One region of the Lysinibacillus sp. NPDC097195 genome, then DNA from elsewhere that is predicted to be linked to it. Evidence: riboswitches for the same ligand, from Rfam matches in the RefSeq annotation. Region 1 holds a riboswitch; each other region holds the start of a gene.
The links. A riboswitch is a leader RNA that binds a small molecule or an ion and turns the genes downstream of it on or off. The one in region 1 is predicted to bind thiamine pyrophosphate.

Region 2: another riboswitch for thiamine pyrophosphate. It lies ahead of thiM (hydroxyethylthiazole kinase); the one in region 1 lies ahead of thiC (phosphomethylpyrimidine synthase ThiC).
Region 3: another riboswitch for thiamine pyrophosphate. It lies ahead of thiT (energy-coupled thiamine transporter ThiT); the one in region 1 lies ahead of thiC (phosphomethylpyrimidine synthase ThiC).
Region 4: another riboswitch for thiamine pyrophosphate. It lies ahead of thiW (energy coupling factor transporter S component ThiW); the one in region 1 lies ahead of thiC (phosphomethylpyrimidine synthase ThiC).

Annotation. Positions count from the first base shown of each region.
Region 1 covers NZ_JBIWDP010000007.1:98,722-106,230, reverse strand. Annotated here, with positions in the region: gene ACIQXI_RS20500 (catalase) at 1-1,190, shown strand, start outside; gene ACIQXI_RS20495 (methyl-accepting chemotaxis protein) at 1,702-3,387, shown strand; gene thiC (phosphomethylpyrimidine synthase ThiC) at 3,670-5,448, opposite strand; TPP riboswitch at 5,603-5,717, opposite strand; gene ACIQXI_RS20485 (AEC family transporter) at 5,766-6,695, opposite strand; gene ACIQXI_RS20480 (methyl-accepting chemotaxis protein) at 7,272-7,509, opposite strand, start outside.
Region 2 covers NZ_JBIWDP010000001.1:173,198-180,706, reverse strand. Annotated here, with positions in the region: gene ACIQXI_RS00925 (class I SAM-dependent methyltransferase) at 1-855, opposite strand, end outside; gene tpx (thiol peroxidase) at 944-1,447, opposite strand; gene ACIQXI_RS00915 (RDD family protein) at 1,855-2,466, opposite strand; gene sppA (signal peptide peptidase SppA) at 2,479-3,492, opposite strand; gene mbcS (acyl-CoA synthetase MbcS) at 3,676-5,262, opposite strand; TPP riboswitch at 5,456-5,554, shown strand; gene thiM (hydroxyethylthiazole kinase) at 5,641-6,396, shown strand; gene thiD (bifunctional hydroxymethylpyrimidine kinase/phosphomethylpyrimidine kinase) at 6,396-7,220, shown strand; gene thiE (thiamine phosphate synthase) at 7,210-7,509, shown strand, end outside.
Region 3 covers NZ_JBIWDP010000006.1:95,219-102,727, reverse strand. Annotated here, with positions in the region: gene ACIQXI_RS19835 (class I SAM-dependent methyltransferase) at 1-651, shown strand, start outside; gene ACIQXI_RS19830 (GNAT family N-acetyltransferase) at 940-1,530, opposite strand; gene ACIQXI_RS19825 (polyphosphate kinase 2 family protein) at 1,639-2,457, opposite strand; gene ACIQXI_RS19820 (hypothetical protein) at 2,664-3,377, shown strand; gene map (type I methionyl aminopeptidase) at 3,402-4,157, opposite strand; gene thiT (energy-coupled thiamine transporter ThiT) at 4,392-4,952, opposite strand; TPP riboswitch at 5,076-5,183, opposite strand; gene ACIQXI_RS19805 (magnetosome magnetite crystal formation protein family) at 5,313-5,645, shown strand; gene ACIQXI_RS19800 (hypothetical protein) at 5,674-5,796, shown strand; gene ACIQXI_RS19795 (AAA family ATPase) at 5,986-7,509, opposite strand, start outside.
Region 4 covers NZ_JBIWDP010000001.1:2,474,706-2,482,214, reverse strand. Annotated here, with positions in the region: gene ACIQXI_RS12755 (VWA domain-containing protein) at 1-815, shown strand, start outside; gene thiW (energy coupling factor transporter S component ThiW) at 850-1,353, opposite strand; TPP riboswitch at 1,571-1,678, opposite strand; gene ACIQXI_RS12745 (MFS transporter) at 1,860-3,050, opposite strand; gene ACIQXI_RS12740 (ABC transporter substrate-binding protein) at 3,351-4,424, opposite strand; gene ACIQXI_RS12735 (ABC transporter permease) at 4,421-5,218, opposite strand; gene ACIQXI_RS12730 (ABC transporter permease) at 5,215-6,024, opposite strand; gene ACIQXI_RS12725 (ABC transporter ATP-binding protein) at 6,014-7,120, opposite strand; gene ACIQXI_RS12720 (helix-turn-helix domain-containing protein) at 7,138-7,509, opposite strand, start outside.

The sequences.
Region 1 (7,509 bases):
GCGATATTCGAGGTTTTGCACTGAAATTCTATACAGAAGAAGGTAACTGGGACTTAGTTGGTAACAACACGCCTGTATTCTTCTTCCGTGATCCGTTACACTTTACAGATTTAAACCATGTCGTAAAGCGTGATCCACGTACAAATATGAAAAACGCAAATTCTAACTGGGATTTCTGGACACTATTACCGGAAGCGTTACACCAAATCACAATTGTTATGTCTGACCGTGGTATTCCAACTGGTTATCGTAATATGCATGGTTTCGGTTCACATACGTACAGCTTTATCAATGCTCAAAATGAGCGCGTATGGGTGAAATTCCACTTCCGCACAGAGCAAGGTATTAAAAACTTAACTGGTGAAGAAGCAGCTGAAATTATTGGTAAGGACCGTGAATCTTCACAACGTGACTTGTACGAAGCTATCGAAAGAGGCGATTTCCCGAAATGGAAAATGTACATTCAAGTTATGACAGAAGAACAAGCGCGTGAACTACCTTATAACCCATTCGATTTAACAAAAGTTTGGTATAAAAAAGATTTCCCACTCATTCCAGTTGGCGAATTCGAGTTAAATAAAAACCCTGATAACTACTTTGCAGAAGTTGAACAATCATCGTTTGCACCATCTAACATTGTGCCTGGTATCAGCTACTCTCCAGACAAAATGTTACAAGCTCGTATTTTTGCATACGCAGATGCAGCTCGCTATCGCTTAGGCGTAAACCACCACATGCTGCCTGTTAACGCACCAAAATGCCCATTCCGTTCATTCCACCGCGATGGCGCTATGCGTTTCGATGGTAACCTTGGTTCTACATTAAGCTATGAACCAAACAGCTATGGTGAATGGGAGCACAATTTAGACTATAAAGAGCCGCCATTACGTATTGATGGTCATGCTGATATTCACGACTTCCGTGAAGATGACAATAACTACTTCGAGCAACCAGGTAAGTTATTCCGTCTATTATCAGCAGAAGAGCAACAACGCTTATTTGAAAATACAGCAAATGATATGGCAACTGTTGAGGAATTCATCAAACGTCGTCACATCTTACACTGCTACCTAGCTGATCCTGCATATGGTGAAGGTGTAGCGAAAGCAATGGGTCTTTCATTAGAAGGAATGGATCTTTCTAACCCATATGTAAAGAAACAAGAAGTAAAACAAGTAGCAAACATTTAATATTCCACTTTATTGATATCCAATCATACTTGTCATTATTGGTAAGTAGACAAAAGGTAGCGAGAATTCATTTCTCGATGCCTTTTGTCATTTTTACTATGTTTTTTGCTAGTCCCACTAAAGTTATCCGAATAGCCTTTATAACAAGCAGCTACATTGGAAGACCATCATCCATTTTAATCTCCCTTTATCTAAAGCTTTGTCAATGGTCTCTAAAAACCAAACTATCCATTTCATTTCCTGCTCAGTTGATTGGAGCTAAGTTCTACCCCTCTTACTAAGAAGGCATCTCTCCCATCCACTGATACGGTAATTTACAGTGGAATCCAACGCTCTTTCTTACCTATAGTTTATTGATTCCTTAACTATAAAGTTCCCCATGTAATATAGGTGTTGTTAATAACATTTATCTTGAGTCATTCCACATATTTTGTTTGCGTTCATAAATATCGAATTTGAAAGTTGTATTGCTAGTGACAACTACGACAAAATCTAGAATGGAGGAAAATAAATGTCGATTCGAAACAAGCTTTATATGAGCTTTGGAACAATGATTCTTTTATTACTAATTATCTCCTCAATAGCCTACTATCAACTCAATCATATTGATAAATTGAATCATGACTTATTTGACAACCGTGTTTATAAACTTCTGCAAATCGATAAAATCCTTAGTGCCTCTGCCTTACAAGGAAGCTATCTTCGTTCATATATTCTTGAACCAAATGAGGCTACATATAAAAAGCTCGAGGAACAAGAAAACATTATTCAAACGAAGGTGGCTGAGCTAGACAGCCTATTCACTAGTGAAAATACACAAAGGCAAATGGAAATTATAAAAACAAAGCAAGCTCTCTTCGAAAAGGCAGCATTAGAGATTATCAATACATATGATTCTAATAATTTACAATCTGCTATCGATATTCTTAGAACAACTGCACGTCCTGCAAGTGAAGCAATTCAACAAGCAGTTCATGAAATTGCAGTTTATGAGGAGGAACAAATACAATTAGCCCGTGCCAAATCATCACAAGTAGAGGATATTAGTTCGTTTATTATATTAGTTCTCGCCGCCATCTCTACCTTTCTCTCCTTTATTATTGTGTTTCTGATGACCCGGGCTATTACAATTCCAGTCAATAAACTAGCTACTGCAGCAAATATCATTGCTACCGGAGATTTACGCCAAGAAGATGTGACAGTAAAAACAAAAGATGAAATTGGAACATTAGCTGATTCATTTAATACAATGAAAACGAACTTGCACACCCTTATTGATAATGTTGTAACAAATGTAAAGCACACAACCTCGAGCTCCGAAGAACTAGCAGCAAGCACAGACGAAGTTTCACAAGCTTCTAAAGATATTGCCAAACGTATTGAAATTATGGAGAAGGACGGTAACCAAGCCGTAGTTACTGGACAGGAAACAGCTATGGCCATGGATGAAACAGCACGTGGTGTTCAACGTATTGCAGAAGCCACACAAACACTTCACGTCAAAGCTCTTGATACACAAAACGTTGCCAATGAAGGAGATAAGATGTTGCAGACAACTGAAAATCAAATGATGATTATTCAGCAATCCTCACATGACACAAACCGACTCATTCAACAGTTAAGTGCACAATCGACAGAAATTGAAAATATTACGAAGACCATTACCGATATTACTGATCAAACTAACTTACTTGCGCTTAATGCAACCATTGAAGCAGTCCGAGCTGGCGAACATGGACAAGGCTTTACTGTCGTTGCAGATGAAGTACGTAAATTAGCGGAGGAATCCAAAATATCAGCTAACCAAATCATTCATTTAATTACTCAAATTCAGCAAAATACAGTGGAAGTTGAAAAAGCAGTGAGCATTACAGTGCATAATATTGATGAAGGTGTTGCTTACATTCAAAAAGCACAGACTGCCTTTCATAATATTTTGAGCGCGATCGGGTCGATGGCATCTGACATTGAAGACGTTTCCGCTTCTACACAACAAATTTCTGCTAGTACTGAGGAGGTAGCCGCTTCAGTCAATGAAATGTCCTCTGTGGCGAAAAATGTGGCGGAGCAATCTAAATCGATGGCTAAATCTTTAAAAGAACAAGCAGCAACCATTCAAGAAACCCATTCGGTAGCAAAATCATTAAGTGATGGCGCAACGACTTTGCAAGAAGAAATAAGCAAGTTTAAAGTCTAAAAAGATGGAGTTAAAACATGAAATGCGTGCGAATGTGGTGGTATATTTTCACCTACATAAAGTGAAGAGAACCGAGTTGTTGGTAGGCAGGAATTGCTACGGGAACGCACTATGCTGAGAGAAAGCTTACGCCGTAGCACCACAACGCTCATAGCAAAAAAAGAGTTAGATTGACTACGATCAATCTAGCTCTTTTGCCATTCCTTCAACCTGTTTGTTCTGTTCTAAGCAGAAGGTACCACCACTACTGTTACCAAGTGCCTTATGGGGTCTTGTACTTCATTACTGATACAATTTGCTGCCATTATTTTTAAACTGTTGCGCCTTTTCCTGCATCCCTTGGTGAATCGCTTCGGTCGTAGTTAAATCTTTTTCTTTAGCATAATTACGAATGTCTTGAGAAATTCTCATACTACAAAACTTAGGACCGCACATCGAGCAGAAATGTGCGGTTTTTGCTCCTTCCGCTGGCAATGTTTCATCGTGGTATTCTATAGCTCTCTCAGGGTCTAACGACAAATTAAATTGGTCTCGCCAACGAAACTCAAAACGTGCCTTCGAGAGCGCGTCATCTCGCTGCTGCGCTCCAGGATGCCCCTTCGCTAAATCAGCTGCATGGGCTGCAATTTTATAGGTAATGACCCCTACACGAACATCCTCTCGATTCGGTAGCCCTAAATGTTCTTTCGGAGTTACATAGCATAACATGGCTGTGCCAAACCACCCTATCATTGCCGCACCAATAGCAGATGTAATATGATCATACCCTGGCGCAATATCTGTAGTAAGAGGCCCCAATGTATAGAATGGTGCTTCTTTACACACTTCTAATTGCTTGTCCATGTTTTCTTTGATGAGATGCATTGGCACGTGTCCTGGTCCTTCTACCATTACTTGCACATCATGTTTCCAGGCAATTTGCGTTAACTCTCCTAGCGTTTCTAGTTCTGCAAACTGCGCCTCGTCATTGGCATCTGCAATAGAACCAGGGCGTAAACCATCCCCTAACGAAAAGGCAACATCATACGTCTTCATAATTTCACAAATCTCTTCAAAATGCGTATATAAGAAATTTTCTTGATGATGGAATAAACACCACTGCGCCATAATAGAACCTCCGCGCGACACAATGCCTGTTACGCGATTAGCTGTTAAAGGCACATAACGCAGCAAGACACCTGCATGAATCGTGAAGTAATCTATCCCTTGCTCGGCTTGCTCGATTAACGTATCTCGATACACTTCCCATGTTAAATCCTCTGCTACGCCATTGACCTTTTCAAGCGCTTGATAAATCGGCACAGTTCCTACAGGCACAGCAGCATTACGAATAATCCATTCACGTGTTGTATGAATATGCTTACCAGTAGATAAATCCATAATATTATCCGCACCCCACCGTGTTGCCCACGTCATTTTTTCCACTTCCTCGGCAATGGAGGAAGTAACAGCCGAATTGCCAATATTGGCGTTGATTTTCACATGGAAGTTACGACCGATTATCATCGGCTCAGCCTCGGGATGATTAATATTCGATGGCATAATAGCCCGTCCTGCAGCAATTTCGGCACGCACAAATTCTGGTTTAACATGTTCACGAATCGCCACAAATTCCATTTCCGGGGTAATAATTCCTTGCCTTGCATAATGTAGTTGCGTCACATTGCGACCCTTTTTCGCACGTAATGGTTTACGTGCTAGCTGTGGAAATACATGTTCAAACAGACGTGGATCATCTACTTTGCGGAAACCATTATCTTCTGGTTTTATAGTGCGTCCCTCGTATTCCTCTACATCATCACGCTCTTTAATCCACGCACTCCGCAAAGCTGGTAAACCTTTCGTAATATCGATTGTATACGTTGGATCTGTATAAGGCCCACTCGTATCATAAACTCGAATAGGCGCATTTTCTTCTTCTCCAAAACTACCAGTTGTTGGGCTTAACTTAATTTCACGCATTGGCACTAAAATATCTGGTCGTGTTCCTTCTATATATACTTTTTTACTGCCATCAAAGCTTGCCATAATGTTCATGTTTTTTTCGCTAATTGTTGTCATTTACTATTCCGCTCCCTTTTTAGTATTTTTTACAAGGACCGAATCTAGCTCACGCCAATAAGCTCTATTACAAATAAAAAGCCGAATCCAAAAAAATTTGGATCCGGCTGTACATGTAAGGTTTATTAATCGCACAGTTCAAAAGTATAAGGAGTGCGATGTTCATTAACTTTCCCACGCTGGTATGAGCCAGATCAGGTCCAAAGGGTCAAGAAACCTCCATGCGTTTCCCTCTCAGCCCGACTCATCAGACTCCCCTAGTTAAGCTATTCAGTTTGATGTTAGTGTACCAGATATTACTAATAGATGGAAGCCAATTATGTAAAGAGCATTTCCGCTATATAAATTACCACGGTCACGGTAATACAGCTAACGATTGTAGAAAATAGCACGGTTTGCGCAGCAGTAGCCGACTCGATATCATATTCTAGCGCTAAACTGGAGCTATTACGTGACGTTGGAAATGCACTTGCAATAAAGAGCGATTGAGCAACGACACCATCTAAGCCGAGCACAGAAATAATAAGTAATGCTACAGCAGGACCTACTACAAGACGCGTAATACAGCTAACAAACACTGTTTTATTGAACATCGATTTGATTTCAAGTTGCGATAGTTGTGCACCGAGTGTAATAAGTGCTACTGCAATAAAACCATCCGCCACATGGTCAATTGGAATCCGGATAAATTGCGGAATGCCAATATGAAAGAAATTCATTGCCACTCCTATTATTAGGGCATGAATAATCGGCATTTTTAGAAAATCCTTCACTATCGCCATCCCTGATTTAGTGGAGGAGATTAAATTATATAAACCATATGTATAAGTCGTCATATTTTGAAAAATAACGAGAAGTACTTGAATTGCAACTCCAACCGGCTGGGCTGCGAAAATCATTTGGGCTACCGGAATGCCATAGTTACCAGAGTTAATAAGCACAACACTATTTTTAAATACTGCCGTTTCTGTTTTCGCAAGACCAAGTGCCTTTGCTAAAAAGTGACTTAGCACCATTTGACTCCCGATAAAGAGCGCAATAAATAGTGCCACTTCCCCAAGCACCGTTAACTCCACAGTCGTTTCATATAAATTAACAAATACCGCTGCCGGCATAAAACAATATGTAATGAGTTGAGATAATGCTTTTAAATTAAAACTAAATTTCTTCTGCAAAAATGCTCCAAGTACAAGCAATACCAAAATAGGTGCAACAATTTTAAAGAAAATCATACCAAGATACAACATAGAGGCAACCCCCTTTCATCTCCTACTATAGTAAAACTGTTCAACCATCGGGTCAATGCTCCCTTACACCACCTCATCTATAACAGCTTTACATAAAAAAGACTATCCAATAATTGGACAGTCCAAAACTACTATTAATGCCGGTAGATATGCCCTGCTCCGCGGAATTCTTGCTCTGTTTCGCGGGATTACTTCTCTGCTCCGCGGGATTACCTCTCTGTTCCGCGGGATTCTTGCCCTGTTTCGCGGAATTACTCCCCTGCTCCGCGGGATTACCTCTCTGCTCCGCGGGATTCTTGCTCTGTTTCGCGGAATTACTTCTCTGCTCCTAGGAATTACCTCTCTGCTTCGCGGGATTACCTCTCTGTTTCGCGGAATTCTTGCTCTGCTTCGCGGGATTCTTGCTCTGCTTCGCGGAATTACTTCTCTGCTCCGCGGGATTACCTCTCTGCTCCGCGGGATTCTTGCTCTGTTTCGCGGGATTACTCCTCTGCTTCGCGGGATTACCCTCTGCTCCGCGGAATTACTTCTCCAATCCGCGGAATATCCTCTCTGCTTCGGGAAATTTAGCATTAATTAAGAAAGCTTAAAGCGATTCACGACCTCTTGCAGTTCTTTAGAAATTTGGTTCATATTATGAATCGATTCTGCAACCTTCTCCATTTCTGCTTGTTGATCGACAGCAGATGCACTTACTTGCTCTGCAGAAGCAGCTGTTTCCTCTGATACGGCTGAAATACTTTGTATCGCAGTAATGGCTTGATCTTTTTGCTCTAACATTTGTGAAAGATTCGTTAATAGCTCATTAATTGCT
Region 2 (7,509 bases), on a different contig from region 1:
TTTTGCCAGCAAAACTTCTTTCGGTGCTTTAAAAGCTTCCCCTTGTTTTTGCAAAATAACGATACTTTTTTCAAGTGCTTTATTGGCAAACATCGTATCTGGCAATTGAATAATTGCTTGAATCCAAGCATGTTTTTGGATGTACTTATGCAGTTGCTTAGACTGCTCAGATTCAAAAAGATGTGTTGGCGCTAAGAAAAATAAATAGCCACCATCTTTTGTATAATTGACGGACTGCTCAATAAATAAATGATGCGAGTAGCTCATTCCCTCCGATGCACAAAGTTCATAATCTAATGCCACTTCTTCATTTGGATAATAACCGACAGGTAAATCACAAACAATGGCGTCTACAGGATCGACTAATAAGTCTTGCAATGCATCTTGACGGTATAAGGAAATTGGTTGTTCCGTTAAATCTGCAGTAGCCGCAGCTAAACGAATCAGTAACTCATCCACTTCCACACCCGATGCTTCCACTTTGCCCTCAAGTAGATTCATAATAGTTATTAGTAAGTTACCTGTACCCACTGCTGGATCTAATATTGTCAGCTTTTCCTTTGCTAATCGCTCAGCAAAAATTTGTTCTACGAAATAGCCAACTAATAGACCAAGCGTATCAGGTGTCATTTGATGATTTGGCTGAGAACCTTTACGCATGCCTTTTAAAATTGCAATTTGAATGGATTTACGCACATCTTCTTTCGTTGCACCTTGTTGTGAGAAATCAACATCTCCATCGAGCCAAGCCTCTAATCCATCCAGCACGCCTTCTAACAACGTCGTATTCTGTTCTTTCTCTATTTTTTCCGCATGCTCATTGAGCATCCCAAATAATTTTTCAATCTTTTCCATACATAACTTCCTTTCACGCAGAAAAGAGCCGTAACAAAAACTGTCACAGCCCTTTTGTCTAGTATTATCTTAGCCTAAAACAAGCAAATTATGCTAGTGCTTTCACTGCTGCAATTGCTGCTTCATAGTCTGGATGATCTGTAGCCTCAGGTACATACTCGACATAAGTCACTTTTCCAGTCGCATCTACTACAAAAACTGCACGTGCTAAAAGACGTAACTCTTTAATATATACGCCATATGCTTCGCCAAATGAAAGGTCACGATGATCTGAAACTGTTTGAACAGCATCAATTCCTGCAGCCCCGCACCAACGTTTTTGTGCAAATGGAAGGTCAACAGATACTGTATAAATTACTACATTATCTCCTAAATTTCCAGCTTCCTCATTAAAACGACGAGTTTGTGCATCACAAACACCTGTATCTAATGATGGTACAACACTGAACAAACGAATTTTACCTTCTGAATCCTTTAACGTAACAGGTGATAAGTCATTTGCTAATACTGTGAAATCCGGTGCTTGATCTCCAACTTTTACTTCGTTACCGATTAATGTTACTGGGCCTTTTTTAAATGTAATTTGTGCCATGTAAACGCCTCCTAATCATCATATGTACATAATCTTACTAAATGTAGGGAATTAATTGCAACTAGGACAACTTATCATTACACATTAATTGAGATTGCTTATTGGCTAGAGCCTCTATTTATATTGTTCAAGCCCATTTTCACGGGAAATAACATGGTTGGTACAAATAGAAAAAGTGTTAGCTGATCGCAAATCACTCTAACACTTTTCTATACCGTTGTTGTACGCTACGGCAGCGCTTTTTAAGCCGCAACACTCTTCTTAACCCGCAATACAAGCTTTCTAACAATGACCAGTTGCGCTTCCATTAGCTATTGTTCAAAACCTATAGATTTAATTTGCATAGCTAACATTAATTTCTAAACTACTTTGGCTCTTTTAATAATTCAAAGTAATGTTTTTCCTAGTCAGGATTCTTCAGGTTTTTCCTCTACCTTTTCAGGCTCTTGTACGGTTTCCTGAATAGATGTTGTTGGTGCAGGTTGTGCTATTACTTGCGCATTCTCTTTTGCTACAAATACTTTTTCATGAACAACGATTGTATCAGCAAAAAAGTCATGGAGGCCTTGGTTATCAGGTAATATAGCAACAAAAATATAAAGTGGCATAACAATGTTGCTAATTAGACGACCAATCCATTCACGGAACAACACATCTGACCATTTGAGTTTGTCATTCTTCAATGAAACTACGCGTAATCCAAACGCCATTTTCCCCAACGTTTGCCCCCAAAACTTCGTCATCAACACAAAGTAACTATAATAGAAAATAGCTGAAATAATGGACATAGGTGCATACCATACTGATTCTGACATAGACCAGTCCATTAAGTAAAATATTGGATTAATTGCGATTCCAATAACTGCTGAAATAATTATTCCATCTAAGACAAATGCCCAAAAACGCACCCAAAATCCTGCTGTTTTTAATTGATAATTTGTCGTTACAATGGGTGTCTTATCTAGTAATTCCTGGCTAATAGAAGGTGTCCCTTGCAAAACGAATTCATTGTTTGTCATGGTTTACCCTCCTTAGTATTCACCATATAAGTACATCATTTTTGGTGCCTTGTATTCTGTCATAATTTTCATAAGCATTTTTTCTTCAGCTGATGGCCCAAACAGAGAACTTACTTTCATACCAATAATTGAAGGTAAGCCACCTTGGTCATAACTGTATTCAAATAACATCGCATCTTCTAAACCATAATCTTGACGTAAAGCTTCAATCGCCGCTTGCTCATCGCCAATTTCATCGATTAAGCCTGCTTCAAGAGCCTTTGTACCACCAAGAATACGACCATCCGCCACTTTTTTCACATCTGCCTCAGACATATTACGTCCTTTTTCAACAATATCAACGAACTCTTCATATGATTCATTAATCATATCTTGCATCATCTCACGTTCTTCTGCTGTAATTTCACGTGTAGGACTTAGCATATCTTTATGTTGCCCAGATTTAAACGTTTCAAATTTCACGCCAACTTTTTCAGCAAGTTCTTGATAATTGATGGATTGCATAATAACACCAATCGATCCTGTTATCGTATCTCGATGTGCATAAATCTTATCTGCAGGCGCTGAAATATAGTAACCACCAGAAGCTGCCATCGAATCCATTGACACATAAATCGGAATTTGACGCTCTTCTTTTATTTGTAATAATTTTTTATAAATCTCTGCGGATTCCTTGACGCCACCACCTGGTGAATTAACACTAAGAACAATACCTTGTACAGAATCATCATATAAAATATTATCCAATTGATTTAAGAAAAATTGGTGATCATAAGCAACAGTTTGCCATAATGAGCTTGATCCAACATCTTGAATCGTGCCATCCACTTTTAAATAGGCAATTCGCTTATCATAATTTTCACCATCAATCACCGTTTCATATACATTTAAATTATCGCCAGCCAATAGGCTATCAAAATTACTAAAGAAATCTGCTTTAATTATTGCAAAAATCGTGTTAATCCCTAATGAAAACACTAATAACACAGCCGCAATAGCTAAAGCTATCCACCTTTTTACATTCATATTTTCGCCTCCTCAACACGTTATACGTCTAAATGTCTAAATCGTTTCACTTTTAAGCAATTTTATGCAAAAATTTTCTCTTAATTATTATTTTGAAATAAATAAAATGAGGGATAACAAAAAATCAAAAGTTCACAATAAAACATGAACTTTGATTTTTCGACATTATTTCCTAGGAAATATTTATTTTTGTGTATAGTGGGCTTGTTCTTGTTGTCGTAATTCGACGCGGCGGATTTTTCCCGATGCAGTCTTTGGCAACACTTCGACAAACTCAATCGCCCGTGGATATTTGTAAGGTGCTGTCATCGATTTTACGTGGTTTTGTAACTTTTTAATAAGCGTACTATCCCCAACTTCTCCTTGGTGAAGAACAATAAACGCTTTTACAATATTTCCTCTTACTTCATCAGGACTTGCCACGACAGCAACTTCCTTCACTGTAGGATGCTTCATTAAGGCATCTTCTACTTCAAATGGCCCGATTGTATAGCCCGATGAAATAATAACATCATCTCCTCGACCTTCAAACCAGAAATAACCTTGTGCATCTTTAGATGCTCGGTCTCCAGTTATATACCAGTCACCTCGGAATTGTAAACTTGTGCGTTCACGATCTTGGAAGTACTCTTTAAAGAGCGCAGGTGTTTCTCGATGCACAGCAATATCTCCCACAACACCTTCAGACACTGGATTTCCTAGATCATCAATTATTTCTACTGTATTGCCTGGCGTCGGTTTTCCCATAGAGCCAGCGCGTGCTTCCATGCCGACCATTGTGCCAACTAGTAATGTATTTTCTGTTTGTCCGTAGCCATCTCGAACTTGAATATTAAAGGCCTCTGCAAACACTTTTACTACTTCACTATTCAATGGCTCACCTGCCGATACAGCTTGGCGAACCTCGTTCAAATTATAATCCTGTAGGTTGTTAAGTGCTGCCATAAAGCGATACTCGGTTGGCGTACAGCATAATACATTTATTTTAAATTTTTCAAGCAACGATAAATAAGTCGATGCATCAAATTTCCCTTTATAGACAAAGGCTGTAGCTCCACTACCTAACGTTGCTAGGAACGGGCTCCAAATCCACTTTTGCCATCCCGGCGCTGCTGTAGCCCAAACGATATCATTTTCTTGAACACCTAACCAATTTGGTGCTGTTGTGCGTAAATGAGCATAACCCCAGCTATGTGTATGAACAGCCGCTTTCGGATTGCCTGTTGTACCGCTCGTATAGGCTAAAAAAGCATTGTCCGTACTTTTTGTCGGTGTCGGATTCGTATAAGTTGTAGGTTGCTCCTTCATTTTTTCAAGTAATGGTTGCCATGGTGCATGCGCTTGGCCTACTACAAATTGCAAAATACCGTTTAAGTTTTGTACTTGATCAAATTGTTCAATATATGGCTCGTAGGCAATAATACCTTTCGCATTTGCATGTGTAATGCGATATTCAATATCTTTTGTACGTAACATTTCTGAGCTAGGGATAATTGTTAACCCTGCCTTCAATGCCGCTATGTAAACAATATAAGCCTCTACAGATCTCGGAACCATAACTAAAAGGACATCGCCCTTGGTTAATCCTTGTGAAGTAAATACATGGGCTGCCTGATTCGCCTTTTCTAGTAATGTCGCATATGTAATGTATTGAATTTCTTGCTGCTCATTATATACAATTAATGCATTTTTAGATGGCTGCTGTGCATACTTTTCAATTTCCTCCACAATGTTATACCATTCTGGTGCGATTAAATCCTGTCTTTTCATAATAACTTCCTCCTTATTGCTAGGTTTATTATAAAACTCATTTTTTAATTATTTCAATGGAAGGGACTTATTTTAAGAAAGTCATGACAATTATCATGGTTTATTCTATGGCATCAGTCACTAATTTCCAAATTATGATAAAAAGCTATTGAATACTCTGATAAGATATGTTACATTTTGGGCAACTAAAAATTCTTGATTGCAGGGGGACTCATAACGAGTTGAGAAGGTAAAACCTGACCCTTTGAACCTGTTAGTTAATACTGACGTAGGGAGCAATATCCATCTTCTTTATTGATGACAAGCTCTTTTACGTGTACATTTTGCACGAAAAAGAGCTTTTTTGCATGCTTACGTCCATCCAAAAGGAGGACTATGATGATTTTTCAAACTATTCGTAATAAACAACCACTCATTCACTGCATAACAAACTATGTTGTGGCAAATTTTCAAGCAAACGGCTTATTAGCAATTGGTGCTTCTCCTGTAATGGCTGATGAAACACTAGAAGTCGAAGAAATGGTAGCTATTTCCTCAGCCTTACTCATTAATATCGGCACGCTCACTAGCCGGACAAAAGAATCGATGTTGCTTGCTGGAAAAAAGGCCAATGCTCTTGGTATTCCAGTACTGTTAGACCCAGTTGGTGTGGGAGCCACAGCTTTTCGCAAACAAACAGTACAACAATTATTAAAAGAACTTCGCTTCGCTGTTATTCGCTGTAATATTGGAGAACTTGCTACTATCGCCAACGTCCAGTGGCAACAGAAAGGTGTTGATAGTGGAGTCGGTTCCATCTCCGTAGAAGAAAAAGCAAAAGAAATAGCCAAAAAATATCAATGCATCGTTATTGTAACTGGTGAAGAAGATTTTATAACAGATGGCCATCAAGCCCAATGGATTATTGGTGGGCATTTGCGCATGACAGAAGTTACTGGCACTGGTTGTTTGTTAAGCGCAATTTGTTGTGCTGCTTATAGTGTTGGTACAGCGCCATTTTCCCAGCTGTGCGATACATTAACCGCCTATAAACAAGTGGCGAAACATGCTGCTTCTACTACACCATTTAACGGTGATTTTACTGTTTCCATCTTAAATGAATTACATCGTTTATCGAAGGATGGTGATCACTAATGCACATTGTTACGACAATTGCTGGCTCTGATAGTGGTGGCGGAGCAGGTATCCAGGCTGATTTAAAAACATTTCAAGAATTAGGCGTTTTCGGAACTTCTGTTCTTACCGCTTTGACTGCACAGAATACATTAGGTGTAATGGATGTATTACCAATCGACCAAGGCTTTGTCAATAAACAACTTCAAGTTTTACTCGATGATTTTTCAATTTCTGCCATTAAGACAGGAATGCTTTTTTCTTCTGACATTATTCGTACCGTTGCACAGACTTTCTGCCATTCAGCGATTCCCCTTATTGTTGATCCAGTAATGATTGCTAAAGGTGGCGAAAGCTTATTACAGCAACAAGCGATAGCGGCATTAAAGGAAGAACTTTTACCACTTGCCACAATCGTCACACCTAATGTTCCTGAAGCAGAGACTCTTATAGGGCGTAAAATCGAAACTTTATTAGAAATTCAGCAAGCAGCACAAGCATTATTACAGCTTGGTGTGCAATGTGTCATTATAAAAGGTGGACATTTAGCTAACGAAGATTTTGCAGTGGACTATGTATTTTTTAACAATGGTACAACATTTTCAATGCAGACTCCTCGTATTGCTACAAAGAACACTCACGGTACAGGATGTACATTTTCAGCTGCATTAACAGCTTTTATTGGACAAAAACTGCCTCTAAAACAGGCGATTATTGAGGCGAAAAAGTTTATACAGCTAGCAATTCTTCATAATTTATCAATTGGCAATGGCAATGGACCGACGAATCATTTTGCTTACAAAAAATTTCAAGCTAGTTGCGAGGTGATTATCCATGAAACGTAGGGATTTGCAGCTTTATTTTATTATGGGTACAACGAATGTAAAAAATGGACAACCTTTAGCAGTACTTGAGGCAGCTTTGCAAGCAGGCATTACGATGTTTCAATTTCGTGAAAAAGGACTCGGTGCATTGACAGATGAGCACTATGAAAACTTTGCGCGTCAATGTCAAAGTTTATGCAAGCAATACGCAGTCCCCTTTATCGTGAATGACGATATTGAACTTGCTTTAAAGTTAGATGCTGATGGTATTCATATTGGGCAAGAAGATCTTCCCGTATCGCTCGTCCGT
Region 3 (7,509 bases), on a different contig from region 1:
CATGTCAAAGGAAAAATATTAGAGCCAGCTGTTGGAACGGGCCGTATTTTAATCCCATTGCTTGAGCGTGGAATGACAATTGAAGGTTTTGATCTGTCTGAGGAAATGTTAGTGTACTGTCGAGACAATTTAAAAAAAGCCAAGCAAGAAGCGAATATTTTTCATGAAAATATGGAGACCTTTCAAGCAGCTCAACTGTATGAAGCTATCATTATTCCTGCAGGAACATTTTTATTAATTACTGATGACAAAGAGGCATATCAAATATTGACTAATTTGTACAATCATTTAGAATTGAACGGCAGATTGATTCTAGATATCTTTTTGCAACCGGACTTTAGGGAAGGAAGCTCTCGCTATCGAACGTTTACAAACAGCCAAGGTGAGATCATTACATTGCAAGCAACACAATCTGAAATAAATTATATTAACCAAACAACTACTACCCATCATCGCTACGATAAATGGCGAGAAGGCAATTGTATCGACAGCGAATTCGAAACATTCACCTTAAAATGGTATGGAATAAATGAATTTAAAAGACTTTTAATGCAAGTTGGCTTTAAAGATATCGTTATTTCATCAGACTATTGCTATCAGCAATATCCTACAGATCGAAATCAAACTATTACTTTTGAAGCTGTTAAATAATTTTTAAAGTTTAGCTTCTATAAAAATGAAAACAAGCAAAGGGTTTAGTACAATTTCTTAGCCATTCATTCTTTATTATTTAAAAGTAGACAATAATTAGTTGTTGGTAGCAAAGGCGGTGACTCCTGCGGGAACGCACAAACAGCCCGCGCGTTAGAGAGGGTTGCGGCTTACACATGTGTGTCCGCGGAAAGCACCATCGTAGCAGACAACAACGACATTGCAAAAAAGTGTTAGATTGATGGCAGTCAATCTAACACTTTTTACACTTCCAAGCATGTTGTGCGTTCAAGACAATGGCTCTAGGCGAGCATACATGTAGTGATCCACCCATTGACCATTAATGTACAGTAATTTCCTTAACAAGCCTTCTTGTTGAAAACCTGATTTTTCTAGCACTCGAATTGAGGCCATATTTTCAGTCGATACATAAGCTTCCACTCGATGGAGCCCAATTTGTTCAAAGGCAAATTTTACAACTAATTCTACCGCTTCCGTTACTATGCCTTTACCCACATAGATTTCATCCATCGCATAACCAACAAATGCACTCGAATACGGTAAACGTTTGATAGCATAAAGTGCAATGTGACCGATTAAATTATTTGTACCTAGCTCATATATTCCAAAAGTATATTCCCTCTTTGAACCCATTAAATATAAACTTTCTTGTATTTTTTTATATTGCGCATCAATTGTGTAGTATTCAGGACGCTGTAACGGTTCATATGTAGACCAAAAATATTTATTTCGACTTACTAGACCCGTTAAGCTTTGTGCATCTTTTTCTTGGAATGTGCGAACGTAGCATTTCTCCCCCTGAATTGAGACCACATTTCCACCCTTTTTCCTTAATAAATTCCAAATTTTTAGCACCATTTCTCCCCACAAGCCTTCCGATAAATGTCAGTACATGTTCATTGTATGTAATAGAAGATGCTGCTACTACTAAAACGGCCCTGTCTAAATAGTACAGCATCATTCTTTTTATTTTTTCGTTTTTTTAGCATGAATTTGTAGGCCGATACTTGATGACTCCGCATCCTCTAAATGGGACTTATCTAAAACGTTTGTTAAATGTAGACCCCTTTTTTGCGCCTCACGTTCAATATGGGCAAGTGTTTCTTGTAGCACTTGTACGCGCGCATGCTTTTTATCGTTTCCTGCCACCAATACCCAAGGAGCATTTTTCTTGTCTGTTTTTTCAAACATTTCATTTGCCGCTGCTATATATTCCGGTGTTTTCTCACGATTTCTCCAGTCTTCATCAGTTAACTTCCATGCTTTATAAGGATCTTGTGCACGCTCATTAAAACGCTTTAACTGTTCTTCTTCAGAAACATGTAGCCAAAATTTTATAATAATGTAGTCGCCAGCAGTTAATATTTTTTCGAAGTTATTAATTTCTTCATACGCTCGGGACCACTCTTCTTTTGTTGCAAATCCTTCAATACGCTCAACTAACACGCGTCCATACCAAGAACGGTCAAAAATCGCAATTTGTCCGTGTTGCGGTAACTTTCTCCAAAAACGTTGTAAGTAATTATATCGAAGTTCGTGAGGCTGTGGAGCTGAGATAGGATGAACGACATAGCCTCGAGGGTCAACTCGTTCAATGAGACGCTTAATGGCGCCACCCTTGCCTGCAGCATCCATCCCTTCAAATACTAGAATAAGTCCAATTTTATTGTTTAGTAAAAATTGCTGTGCATTTAACATTTCATATTGGAGTACTTTTAATTTCTTTTTATACAGTTTTTTATCTAGTTCAATTGATAGGTCAAGATTTTTTAGATTTTGCGTCATCAAAATTCCACTCCTTCAAATTGGATATTTCTATTGTACTAAAGAAATATTTGGATGCCTAATCAAATGGTAAATTGTAGACAATTTACGCAAATTCACTTGTTCCATTGTAAGGATTTTCCGGTATAATAAAATAGATATTTCGTGACAGTCCTATACTTATTTGTCTTTTCCCTATAAAATTTAACACGAAGGGAGAGGAAGCTTTGCCTAAGATTATTTTAATGACAATAACGTATATTGTCTCACTCATCCTAACCTTTGCATCCTATTTCATAACAATAAATGGTCAATCTACGTTAGAAATCTCAAATCGTTTTCCCGTAATGTTTGCACCTATTAATATTAGCTATATGATATGGATAGTGATTTACATTTTGCTCGCTTATTGGTTAGTTATGAATTTTAAAAAGACATCTATTAAACAGACTGTTCTCTTTAGCAATGTATGCATATTACAAGCGCTGTCTATTTTATTTTGGCATTATGAATTTTTCATAATATTTTTCTGCTCTTCAGTAATTTTAGTACTGTACTTATTTTTCCTTTACAATACGTACTCATTTACAAATAATTCGCTAACAGGAAGACTGCCATTTTCACTTTACTTTGCATGGTCTACATTTATGATGTTAACTAACGCAAGTTTTATCCTAACATCTTATGGGTGGCATGGTTTTGGACTGAGCAACCCACTTTGGGCAGTAATATTATTGACAATAGGTACTGCCATCGCTTTACATATTCGTTACCATCATTTCGATATTGTGTATCCTAGCGTATTTATATGGGCCTTTATCGGCATCGTATTGCATAATGGCCTTGATGAATTACTGGTGACGACAGCAGCTTTATTTTTATGTGGCGTGCTTATTGTGGGCATTTTATTCGTCAAAAAAAAACCTGTTTACCGAGATTAAATCGGTAAGCAGGTTTTTAGTTTTTTATGCTTCATCTAATGAAGTTAAAATGATTGGTTTATCTTTTGTAACAATAATAGAATGCTCAATTTGGGCAACTAATGATTTATCAGGTGTGATAAATGTCCAGCCATCACCAGCTTCAACGATATGCTCTGCTTTCGCTGAAATAAACGGCTCAACTGCAAGTACCATGCCCTCTTTCATAATTGTTGAATCCCATGCATCGTAATAATTTAAAATATGGTTTGGTTCATCATGCAATGAACGACCTAAACCATGTCCTGTTAAGTTCATAATAACCGTTAAGTCATTGGCATAAGCTTCACGCTCTACCGCTTTCCCAATTTGGTTTAGTTTAGAACCAGCTTTTACTTTTGTCATAGCACGATCAAAGGCACTTTTCGCTACGCGGCAAAGTTTTTCTTTATCTTCGTAACCTTGCCCTACTACAAATGAAATACCTGTATCTGCAAAATAGCCATTTAGAGAACCGGATACATCAATATTGACGATGTCTCCCTCTTGAATAATGCGTTGTCCAGGAATACCATGGGCCACTTCTTCATTCACACTAATACAAGTATATCCAGGGAAATCGTATTCACCTTTAGGACCTGAAATAGCTCCTGCTTCAGCAAACATGCGCCCTGCAATTTCATCTAATTCAAGTGTTGTCACTCCTGGTTTTGTAGCTGCCTTCATCGCCTCACGAATTTCGGCACAAATGCGACCAATTTTTTTAAAGGCTTCAATTTCTTCTTGCGTTTTTACAATCATTTTTAACGTCCCTTTCATCTAATATCTATTCTTTAATATAACATAACTTTAAATGCGCATAACGCCAAACGCTTTAATTATTCTATGCCGCCATGATTTTAGACGTACCATCAAATAAAAAACAACAATTTACCAAATCTCAACTTTGTTCAACGAGTATTGCTCTAAAAATAAAAAATAGCATACTAAGATACTTAGCATACTATTTTTCCCTTTTGGATAGGCTAATATTGTTTAAGATTTACGTTGCATTAATTGCGGTGCTGCTGTAAATAATAGCACACCAACAATTGCGGTTAAAACGGTAGCTGGTAGCATGTATGTTCCATTATAAATAATTGAATAGACCCATGCATTTTGATCGCCTGCATATTCAGCAAAAAATACTGCACCTGCGAACGTATGCGCAAGATAACGAAGGAAACCTGCCAACACCGTACCAATGACAATATAAACGGCCATTTTCTTTTTATTTAAAGCTGTTGCTGCCTTTAATACAGGTTCACGAACGATTGCTGCTAAACCTACTACGGTAAAGGCCACCCCATAATCTAGTAATCCTTGAAGCCAGTGCACAATATAAGCACCAAACATTGTTTGTATAACACCAATCAATAGCCCTGTTGCAAGCCCTGACCAAAGGCCCCAACGAAACGCCATTAATATGATTGGAATCATCACCAAGCTCACAGAGCCACCTTGTGCCCATACTTTAAAGGAAACTTGATCAAGCACAAGTCCTATCGCTGCGAAAATGGCAATCTCGACCAGCATGAGTAATCTTTTTTTGTCCATAAAATTATTCTCTCCTTTGTTCCGATGTAGGATACAAGAGCAGGAATAGAAATCAATTATTGATATGCGCACAATCCGGCATGAAAAAAACGATGCCAGGACAGAGCCTCACATCGTAAAAGTGTCGGTTTCTATCCACATCCCTACGCAAGTGTTAACTTACAGGTTCAAAGAGTAAAGGCATTACGTGCCCAGTCTCAGCTGACATCATCAGCTCCCCTTGTGGTCGTTACATCTAATTTTTTATTGAACACCCTCATTGTACGCAAACGTCTGGACGATTACAACCTTTTCCACGCTTATTTTTTTTTGAAACTTTTGATTTTTTAATGCGTAAATATAAAAAAAGGAGGAACAATGATGGAGAATCAAAAAATTTTACCTGCATTTAGTTATCTCAGTATTTTTTTTGCACCATTTATCGTCCCGTTAGTTGTCTATTTTGTTTCAAATGATCGTGATATCAAAAGACATGCTGTCAGAGCACTTATTTCTCACTTAATCCCACTTGCCTTTGGCATCATCTTCTTTATCGTTTTCATTTTTTCAACGATGTCACTCAATATGTTTGACCCTTCTGCAAATGGGAATACATTTATTATTATATGGTTTGTATCATTTGCAATTTATTTACTCGTATCATTAGCGATTGTCATTTGGAATATAGTGCAAGCTGTACGAGTGATTCGTTAAAAATTCGTTCAAAGGAGCTGTCGTATTTGTGAAAGTATCAAAAGTAGTTAAAACTGCTATAAAATTTGCACCCATCGTTATTCCTATCGTAAAAAAAGTAGTCGCAGCTAAAAAAGGAACAACAGCTAACGTACAAACACGCAGAAAATAGTAGCAAATATTTCGCTATCCTAAAACGGAAAAACCCACGTCGCCTTCCGCTCAACATAGTAAGCAGCAGAAGTCTCCGTGGGTTTTTACTTAAATTGTGTGAGTGCCTGGCACTTTTTCTCGGCATTGACCAAGAAACTTCGCGGCTCAACGCACTATCAAAATTCAGAATTGTTTCAGTGCCTGGCACTTACTTTACTTCAAAATGTGTTGTGCTATGTCCGCTTAACGTTTTTTCGACATGTAGCACTGCTGGCATGGCAGCTTTTAATTCGGCTACATGTGAAATAACGCCTATCATTCTGCCTGAGTCCTGTAAATCAATTAGCGTATCAATGGCTTTATTTAACGCTTCTTCATCTAACGAGCCAAAGCCCTCGTCAATAAACATTGTTTCAATTCGTATATTGCCTTGGAAGCTTTGAATGACATCTGCCATCCCTAACGCAAGGCTTAATGATGCATTAAACTTTTCTCCACCTGATAAAGTTTTAACATCTCGTAACTGGTCCGTATAGGCATCATAAACATCCAATCCTAGCCCACTTTGTTTCGCATGCTTCTCTAATCGGTCGGAACGTCGCAATTCAAATTGTCCATTTGATAAATGGAATAAGCGAAGATTTGCTGCTGCCGTAATCTTATCCAAATAACTAATTTGAATATAGCGCTCAAAGGATAGTTTTTTCGGATTTTGGCCATTTAACAATGTATAAAGTTCCTTGACACGCCCCGCTTCTTTTTCAAGGACATTTATTTCATTTGCTGTTTCCTCAACTTTAACGATAAAGTCAGCACATGCCCTTGCATAGCTTTGGGTCAATTGCAAAGTTTTAAATGCCTCTTCGTATGTGTTGCGCAGCCCTTCAAGCTTTTCTTCTAATATTGTTAAATCTTGCTTCGCTTTTCCTTCAAGATGCTTTGCACCATCTGCCAGTTGTTGCTGCAAAGAATGGAGCTGCAATGCATAATCATGACAAGCTTTACGTAAATCCTCAATTTGTACAACACTTCGTTTTGCAGCAGCATATTCTTCATAGCTTGCAAAACCAACATCCTTCATACTAGCTAAAAACTGTTCGCGTTTGTCATTAAGCGTTTTTTGCAATTCCTCATATGCTTTTTTAGCCAACTCTTCCACCATCGTCGCCTTACTTGTTGCCTCCTGTGCCACTTGCAAGTTTTGCTGGCTTGTATGCCATGCAGTTTGAAGTGCAAGCTTTTGCTGTCCGACATCTGCAATTGTTTGCTTTAGCTCTTGTAATGACTGCACATGCTCAGGAATATGCTTTTGCTGTTCTTCTACTATAGCTTGCTGTTTTATTAAGTCATTGGTCTGCTCAGCAAAATGTTGCTCTAATTGAATTTGTTTTTGTTGTAGGTGTTCATTTTGTTCGACATGCCCTTTTAGCTTTGCTCGTGCAACAGACAGTTGATCATTCACGATTTTCAACACTGCGACTTGTTGTTCAACAAAGTGTAAAGAGGATGTCAGTTCTAGTTTCTCTGCTAATGATATGTGATGAGCCTCTAATTGTTCATTCACATCCTGTAACAGTTGTTTCGTCGATTTTAGTGTCGCTTCTTGTTCCAAATACTTACGCTCATTGGCATTTGCTGTAGCACGTATCGATTCTAGCTCCACTTCGTCGACTACTTCTTTTGGTTCGTTATGTGCTAATTGATGTGTTGTGCTTCCACAAACTGGGCAGGG
Region 4 (7,509 bases), on a different contig from region 1:
GATGGAATACACTTTTTGCAAATGGTGTGCCACAAATGAATGCTTATATTGGTACGACAGCGAAGCAAGGCGCTGCGGTAATTGCAGAAAGTGAGAAAGAAGATCCTGTATTGGCGCAATGGCAATATGGACTTGGCAAAACGTTTGCCTTTACATCCGATTCAACGGGGAAATGGACTGGAGACTGGGCAAGATGGCAGAATTGGGGCGCATTTTGGCAAACTATCATTTCGCAAATGCTACCAAGCTATAATGATGTGGCCTATGATGTAAGACTCGAAGCTGATGGCTCGTTTATCATTACAGACCCAACAAATGAAGCGGCCTTTTTAGATATTGTCGCTGTTGATGAAGCCGGCGAGGAACTTGATTTGCAGCTTGAAACAATTTCCGCCTCGCAAGTACGTGCAGTTGTCCAAGCGAAGCCTGGTCTGATTTTTTTCCGTATTGCTGACGAAGAACAGGCCATTTATCAGGCAGGACTTAGTGTACCGTACAGTGCTGAATATGAATTACGTCCTGTCAATGAAACCATTGCGAAAGAACTTACAAAGCAAACGGGTGGCTCTATTTTAAAAGAACCTCAACAAGTGTTTCGTGATTTCACCAACAAAGGAGCGGAGCGCCAAAATATTGCAACATGGCTACTGCTAGCAGGGATGCTATTATTCTTTGTTGATATAACCCTTCGACGCTTTGGTTGGAGCTTTATAACAAGGCATAAGCAACAAGACAAGCATGTAGAAGAAACAACGATACAAGCGGAAGACACAAATGTTGCACAGTTATTAAAGGGCATGAAAAAACGCTCTTAACAAGAAAACGATAGTACAGCGAGAAAAGCTAGTGCTATCGTTTTTTTTGTTCTGTCAATGTAATGTACTTGGCGCTTGTTCTTAGACTGTTAGCAACGATAATCCCGAGAATGGCCCCGATAAGGCTGGATGTGACAAAGGCTGGCATAAAAAATAAGGCTCCTACAGATGTTCCCATTAATAATTGCGCATAAGGGACAGCGACAAGTGAGGCCAGAATACCTGTGCCGAAAACTTCACCTGCACCTGCAAGCCATTTGCTGCAGCTATATTGATAGGCTAACGCCGCACATGCTGCACCAATGACACTTCCGGGAATTGCTAAAAGAGAGCCCGTGCCGGTTAGTATTCGAATAATGGCTGTCATGAAAGCAACGATAATCGTTGGCACTGGACCGAGTAGAATGGCACTGATGACGTTGATGGCATGCTGTACAGGGTAAGCACGAGCAATACCTGTTGGAATGGAAATAAAAGTAGAGCCTGTGACAGCAATCGCTACTAGTAAAGCCATCGTCGTTAGTTTTCGAATAGACATGATCAATTACTCCCTTAAGTTTTTTTGCGTTAATCGCCGATAGAAGTCAGTGAATCGCCGGTGAAATGCGAGAAATCGCCGATAGCATGCCCGCAATCGCCGATAAAACCGCACAAATCGCCGCTAGACCTTGCGAAATCGCTGATAGCACTGCCTAATGAATAAAAAAAGCCGCTTCCTTATAACGAAAGGAAGCGGCCTTGCATTTTTAAAACGAAAGCAAGTGTCGCCACTTCCCTCCGCTAGTGTGAACTAGATCAGGTTCAAAGGGTCCGTATATGAACATATACGTCTCAGCCTTGTAAAGACTCCCCTAGTGGTAAAACATGATTTAATTTTTCATTGATTTCCGCTGCGAGCGGACGCTTTCCGCGGGCACAACATAAGGCGCAACCCTGGCTAACGCGCGGTTTGCCGTGTCTTACGTTTTGTGCTGATCCCGCAGGAGTCGCCACCCTCCACTCCAATCAACCTAAATATTTGTCAATAAACACTTTGGACAAAAATCACTCAGGCTGCATAAGTTGTGGAGCCTTTTTAATTGTCCAAATGAGCGCTAATAGGAAGCAAGTCATTAAAATAATTGACCCGAAAATATAAGGACTATTTATATTCCAGTCGAATAAAAGACCCGCAAGTGCAGGGCCAATCATATTTCCAAGACTCATATAAGCATTGGTAAGACCAGCGGCATAACCTTGCTCACTGCCAGCAAGCTTAGAAATCAGTGTGTTAACGGCTGGACGAATTAACGTAGTTGCCGTTGAGAAAATCGTTGCGACCACTAAAATAAGTGCGAAGCCAGAAACAAATAATATTAAGAAAATGGCTACAGCAGCAATAAATAAATTGACTAGCACAACTTTCATTTCCCCAAAGCGCTTAAAGAGCGGTGTAATAACAAACATTTGCACAATGACACCGAATGCGCCACCTACAGTTAAGATGATTGCAATATCTGCAGGTTTGTAATTAAATTTGTCTGTGACAAATAAGGATAATGTCGTTTGGAAATTGGCGATTCCGAACGAGAATACAAGCATTATTATTAACATTACAAAATATGGCATTTTAACAGAGCGTGCCATCTGCTTTACAAGATTGTCTTGCTTTTGAGCTTTTTGAGCTGCAGTTGGTTTTGTAGAAGGTAATAACAACACCGAAAGGATAGAGGCAATAATAGCTGCTGCTCCAGCCATAAAGAATGGGAAATGCAAACTAACTTTAGAGAGGAATCCACCGATACCTGGTCCAATCATAAAACCAAGAGACATGGCGGCCCCTAACATGCCCATACCTTTTCCGCGTTCTTCATAAGTTGTGATATCTGCTACAAATGCCATAATAGGAGGTGCTACAAAGGCAGAACCTAAGCCTCCTAAGAAACGAGCAACAAAGAGCATCCATACATCTGTGGAAAGCCCAAAAGAAATTTGCCCAATACCAGTTACAATCAGACCAAAAATAATCAAATTTTTTCGACCATATCGATCTGACAGATTCCCAGCAATAGGAGAAAATATAAATTGTGCAAAGGCGAACGTTGCAATGAGCATACCTAGTACTTGTCCTGCTGCACCAAATATATGTAAATATTGCGGCATAACAGGAATAATAATGCCGATACTACCCATTGCGATAAACATATTAAACATTAATATATATAAAGCCGCCTTGTTAGACTTCTGCTGGGTCATCAATTACCCCCCTTTTTTCTATAGAAACATTACTACAGTCTATCATAAAGAAATATTGCTTGGCTATCAGATTATAGTCGTAGATGGATGGCATGGTTAACGATACAAGGGCGGAAAGATAAAGGAAATCGCCACTAAAAATCGTGTATCGCCACAAAACATCTATGAATCGCCACAAAGAAAGTGAGAACCGCCACTAAATACCAATGAATCGACACTAACTGCCGATAGGGGACAACAACAGCCACCAAAAAAGTGTTAGATTGATTGTAGTCAATCTAACACTTTTCCTCTTTAGTATTATCGAATGCTCATTTTAAATTCTAAAAATAATTCATTATATTTGCCCAAGTAATCAGGCCCTAAATTTTTATAAACTTCTAATGTTTTACGTTGTTCCTCAGAAGGATAGAAGCGTTCATCTGTTACGACTTCTTTATCCATTAAACTCATAGCAGCAAGATTTGGTGTAGAATAGCCGACATAATCAGCATTTTGAGCACCAGATTCTGCCTTCAACATAAAATTAATGAAGGCATGTGCGCCATCGATATTTTTCGAAGTTTTCGGGATGACCATGTTATCGAACCATAAGTTGGAACCTTCTTCAGGAACAGCAAAATCTAAATCTTCATTTTCAAATAACATATCAGCTGCTTGACCAGACCAAGTAAGTGCAACAGCCGCCTCGTTATTAATCATTAACGGTGTAATTTCATCACCGATAATCGCTTTGACGTTTGGTGCAAGTGTAATCAGTTTGTCTGTAGCTTGACGTAGCTCTTGGTTATCTAACGAGTTAAGCGAGTGTCCAAGACTGTTCAAGCCCATGCCGATAACTTCACGGGCACCGTCTACTAAAAACACTTTCCGTTTTAACGAAGGGTCCCACAAATCTTCCCATGAAGAGAAATCTAAGTTACCGACTAAATCTGGATTATAAACAATACCAACTGTACCCCAGAAATACGGAACAGAGTATTCATTGTTATCATCAAATGGCAAATCTAAAAAATAAGGGTCGATATTTTTTAAATTAGGAATTTTTGTTTTATCTAATGGAAGTAGTAAATGTTCTTCCTTCATTTTTTCGATCATGTACTCAGAAGGTACTGCAATATCGTAAGCCGTACCACCTTGTTTAATTTTCGTCATCATGGCTTCATTAGAGTCAAATGTTTCGTAAATGACATGAATACCTGTTTCTTTTTCAAATTGCTTTAGCAAATCAGGGTCAATATATTCTCCCCAGTTAAAAATAGTTAAAGTATCTTTACCACTTTTACCACCGTTAGCACTCATTGCATCAGCCGCGTACACTAACAGGGCAGAGACGACAAGAATGGCAATAGCAGCTTGAATTAATGACTTCATTGTGGTCCCTCCGTTCTTTTACTTGTACGACTTGTGAAGAAGTAGTAGCCGACTACAACTAATATTGTCACGAAGAATACTAAACCAGAAATAGCGTTAACCGTTAAGGAAATGCCGGCACGTGCCATTGAGTAAATTTCAACGGATAATGTACTAAAACCATTTCCTGTTACGAAAAATGTTACAGCAAAGTCATCCAATGAATACGTTAAAGCGAGGAAGAATCCTGCAAAAATACCAGGCTGAATATAAGGTAAAATAACGCGCATCATAACATCTTTTTTCGTTGCGCCAAGATCTAATGCTGCATCAATTAACGACTTATTCATTTCTAACAATTTCGGTAATACCATAAGCACTACAATCGGAACACTAAATGCCACATGGGCTAATAGGACGGAAGTAAAGCCTAATTTAATGCCTACCATTGTAAATAAAATTAAAAAGCTGGCACCGATAATAACATCTGGGCTAACGATTAATACATTATTTAAAGAAAGTAATGTATTGCGCATTTTCGAATCTTTTACTGTGACAATACCGATTGCCCCTAATGTACCAATAATTGTGGAGATGAGGGCAGAAAGCAATGCCACGATAACCGTATTAATTAAAATCACGATTAGCCTTGAATCCTCAAAAACAGCTTTGTAGTGATCCAGTGTAAAGGATTGGAAGTTCGTCATGGAATCGCCACTGTTGAATGAGTAAAAGACTAAGTAAAAAATAGGTGCATACAGGACGATAAAAACGATCGCTAAATACACTTTTGCAGATGTTGACAGTTTGCTCATCGTACGCGACCTCCTTTATCTCGTTGACCTGTAATAAGCATAATGATTACCATGAATAAAATTAAAAATACTGCAATGGTAGAGCCCATACCCCAGTTTTGCGTTACAAGGAATTGCTGTTCAATCGCTGTACCGAGTGTAATAACACGGTTTCCTGCAATTAAGCGCGTAATCATAAATAATGATAGCGCAGGAATAAAGACTACTTGAATACCTGACTTTACGCCATCCATCGTTAGTGGTAACACAACGCGACGGAATGTTGTAAAAGCAGAGGCACCTAAGTCACGTGCAGCATAGACAAGCGTTGGATTTAGGCGATCCAATGAGTTGAAAATCGGTAAAATCATAAATGGTATAAAAATATAAACGGATACGAAGACAAAGCTAATATCTGTAAATAGCATTTGTTTCGGGTTAAAGCCGAATACTTCAATTGCTGCGTTAATCGGACCATATAAACCGAAAATACCAATAAACGCATATGTTTTTAACAATAAATTAATCCACGACGGGATAATAATAAGCAATAGCCACAACTGCTTATGTTTTGTCTTTGTTAAAAAATAAGCTGTTGGATAGGAAATCAGCAGTGTAAAGAATGTAATTAAAAACGCATACCAAAACGAGCTAAGGGTCATTTTTAAATAGACAGAAGAGAAAAATGCTTTATAGTTATTGAGCGTAAAATTGCCATGTAAATCGAGTAGGGAATAGTAAACAACAAGAGCAATTGGCGCAATAACGAAAAGTGCAATCCATAAAACGTATGGAAATAACGCTGATTTCGACGTTTTAGTTTGCATCTTCGTCATCTCCATAGGATTCTAGACGTTTATCGAACTCTTCCTCAGTTTCATTTAAGCGCATAACATGAATCGCTTCTGGATCAAAGTCTAAACCTATTTCTGTCCCTACTTCAGCTTTTTTCAATGAGTGGACAAGCCATTCATTACCGTCTTTATCGTATGTGGATAGCTCATAATGTACCCCGCGGAATAATTGCGTATCTACTTTGACAACTAATTTCCCTTTGTCGACAGTAGTAATTTCTAAATCCTCAGGACGAATGACAATATCAATTTTTTCATTTGGTTTCATTCCTTGGTCAACGCATTCAAACACTTTCCCAGCAAATTCAACAGTAAAATCTTTTATCATGACACCATTCACAATATTTGATTCACCGATAAAGTCGGCAACAAAACGGTTAATTGGTTCATCATAAATATCAACCGGTGTGCCTGATTGCTGAATTTGACCTTCACTTAGGACAAATATTTCATCACTCATGGCAAGCGCTTCTTCTTGGTCGTGCGTGACAAAGACAAACGTTTTACCAAGTCGTTGCTGTAATTCACGTAGTTCATACTGCATTTCTGTACGAAGTTTTAAATCTAAAGCCGAAAGGGGCTCATCCAGTAAAATAACTTCTGGGTCATTGACAATGGCACGAGCGATGGCTACTCGTTGACGCTGACCACCTGACATTTCAGAAATTTCTCGATTGCCATAGCCTGCTAAGTTAACAAATTTAAGCGCTTCTCCGACACGTTCTTTAATGTTGCTTTCAGGTAGTTTCTTAATGCGTAGTCCGAATGCCACGTTTTCAAAAACATTTAAATGTGGGAATAACGCATAATCCTGAAATACTGTGTTTACTTGGCGTTGATTGGCTGGCACGGCATTAATTTTCTTATCGTGGAAAAACACATCTCCTGTTGTTGGTTCTGTAAAACCAGCAATAATACGTAAAATGGTTGTTTTACCGCAACCAGATGGACCAAGTAACGTATAGAACTTTCCTTTTTCAAGTTCTAAGTTAATATTTTTTAGGACGACAGTACCGTCACTATATGATTTTGATACATTTTCAAAGCGAATAATTGAATTTGTTGTCATTGAAGCGCCTCCTTAAGCTATAAATAAGAATCTGTTGCGACGAGTAAAATTTTCGTCTCGTCGTCATGTGCATTAAAAATTTGATGATGATCGGCTGCGTCAAAGTAGAGCGCATTGCCTTCACTAGCTATATATTGTTCATTCCCTAAAACGAGACGAATACGCCCTTTGACAATATAAATAAACGTTTCAGACAGCGATGGTTCAAACTGTTTAAATTCACCATCAGCCGCTAGTGTCAAAAAGATGGGCTCCATTTCTTTCTCATTCGATGTCGGGATGAGCCATTGAATTTCATATTTTTTTTCTTCATCTGTATAGGTCGATTGATCTTCCTCAGTGTAGACAACCTTTTGTTCCGGGGCGTCATCATCGAAAAATTCTTTTGG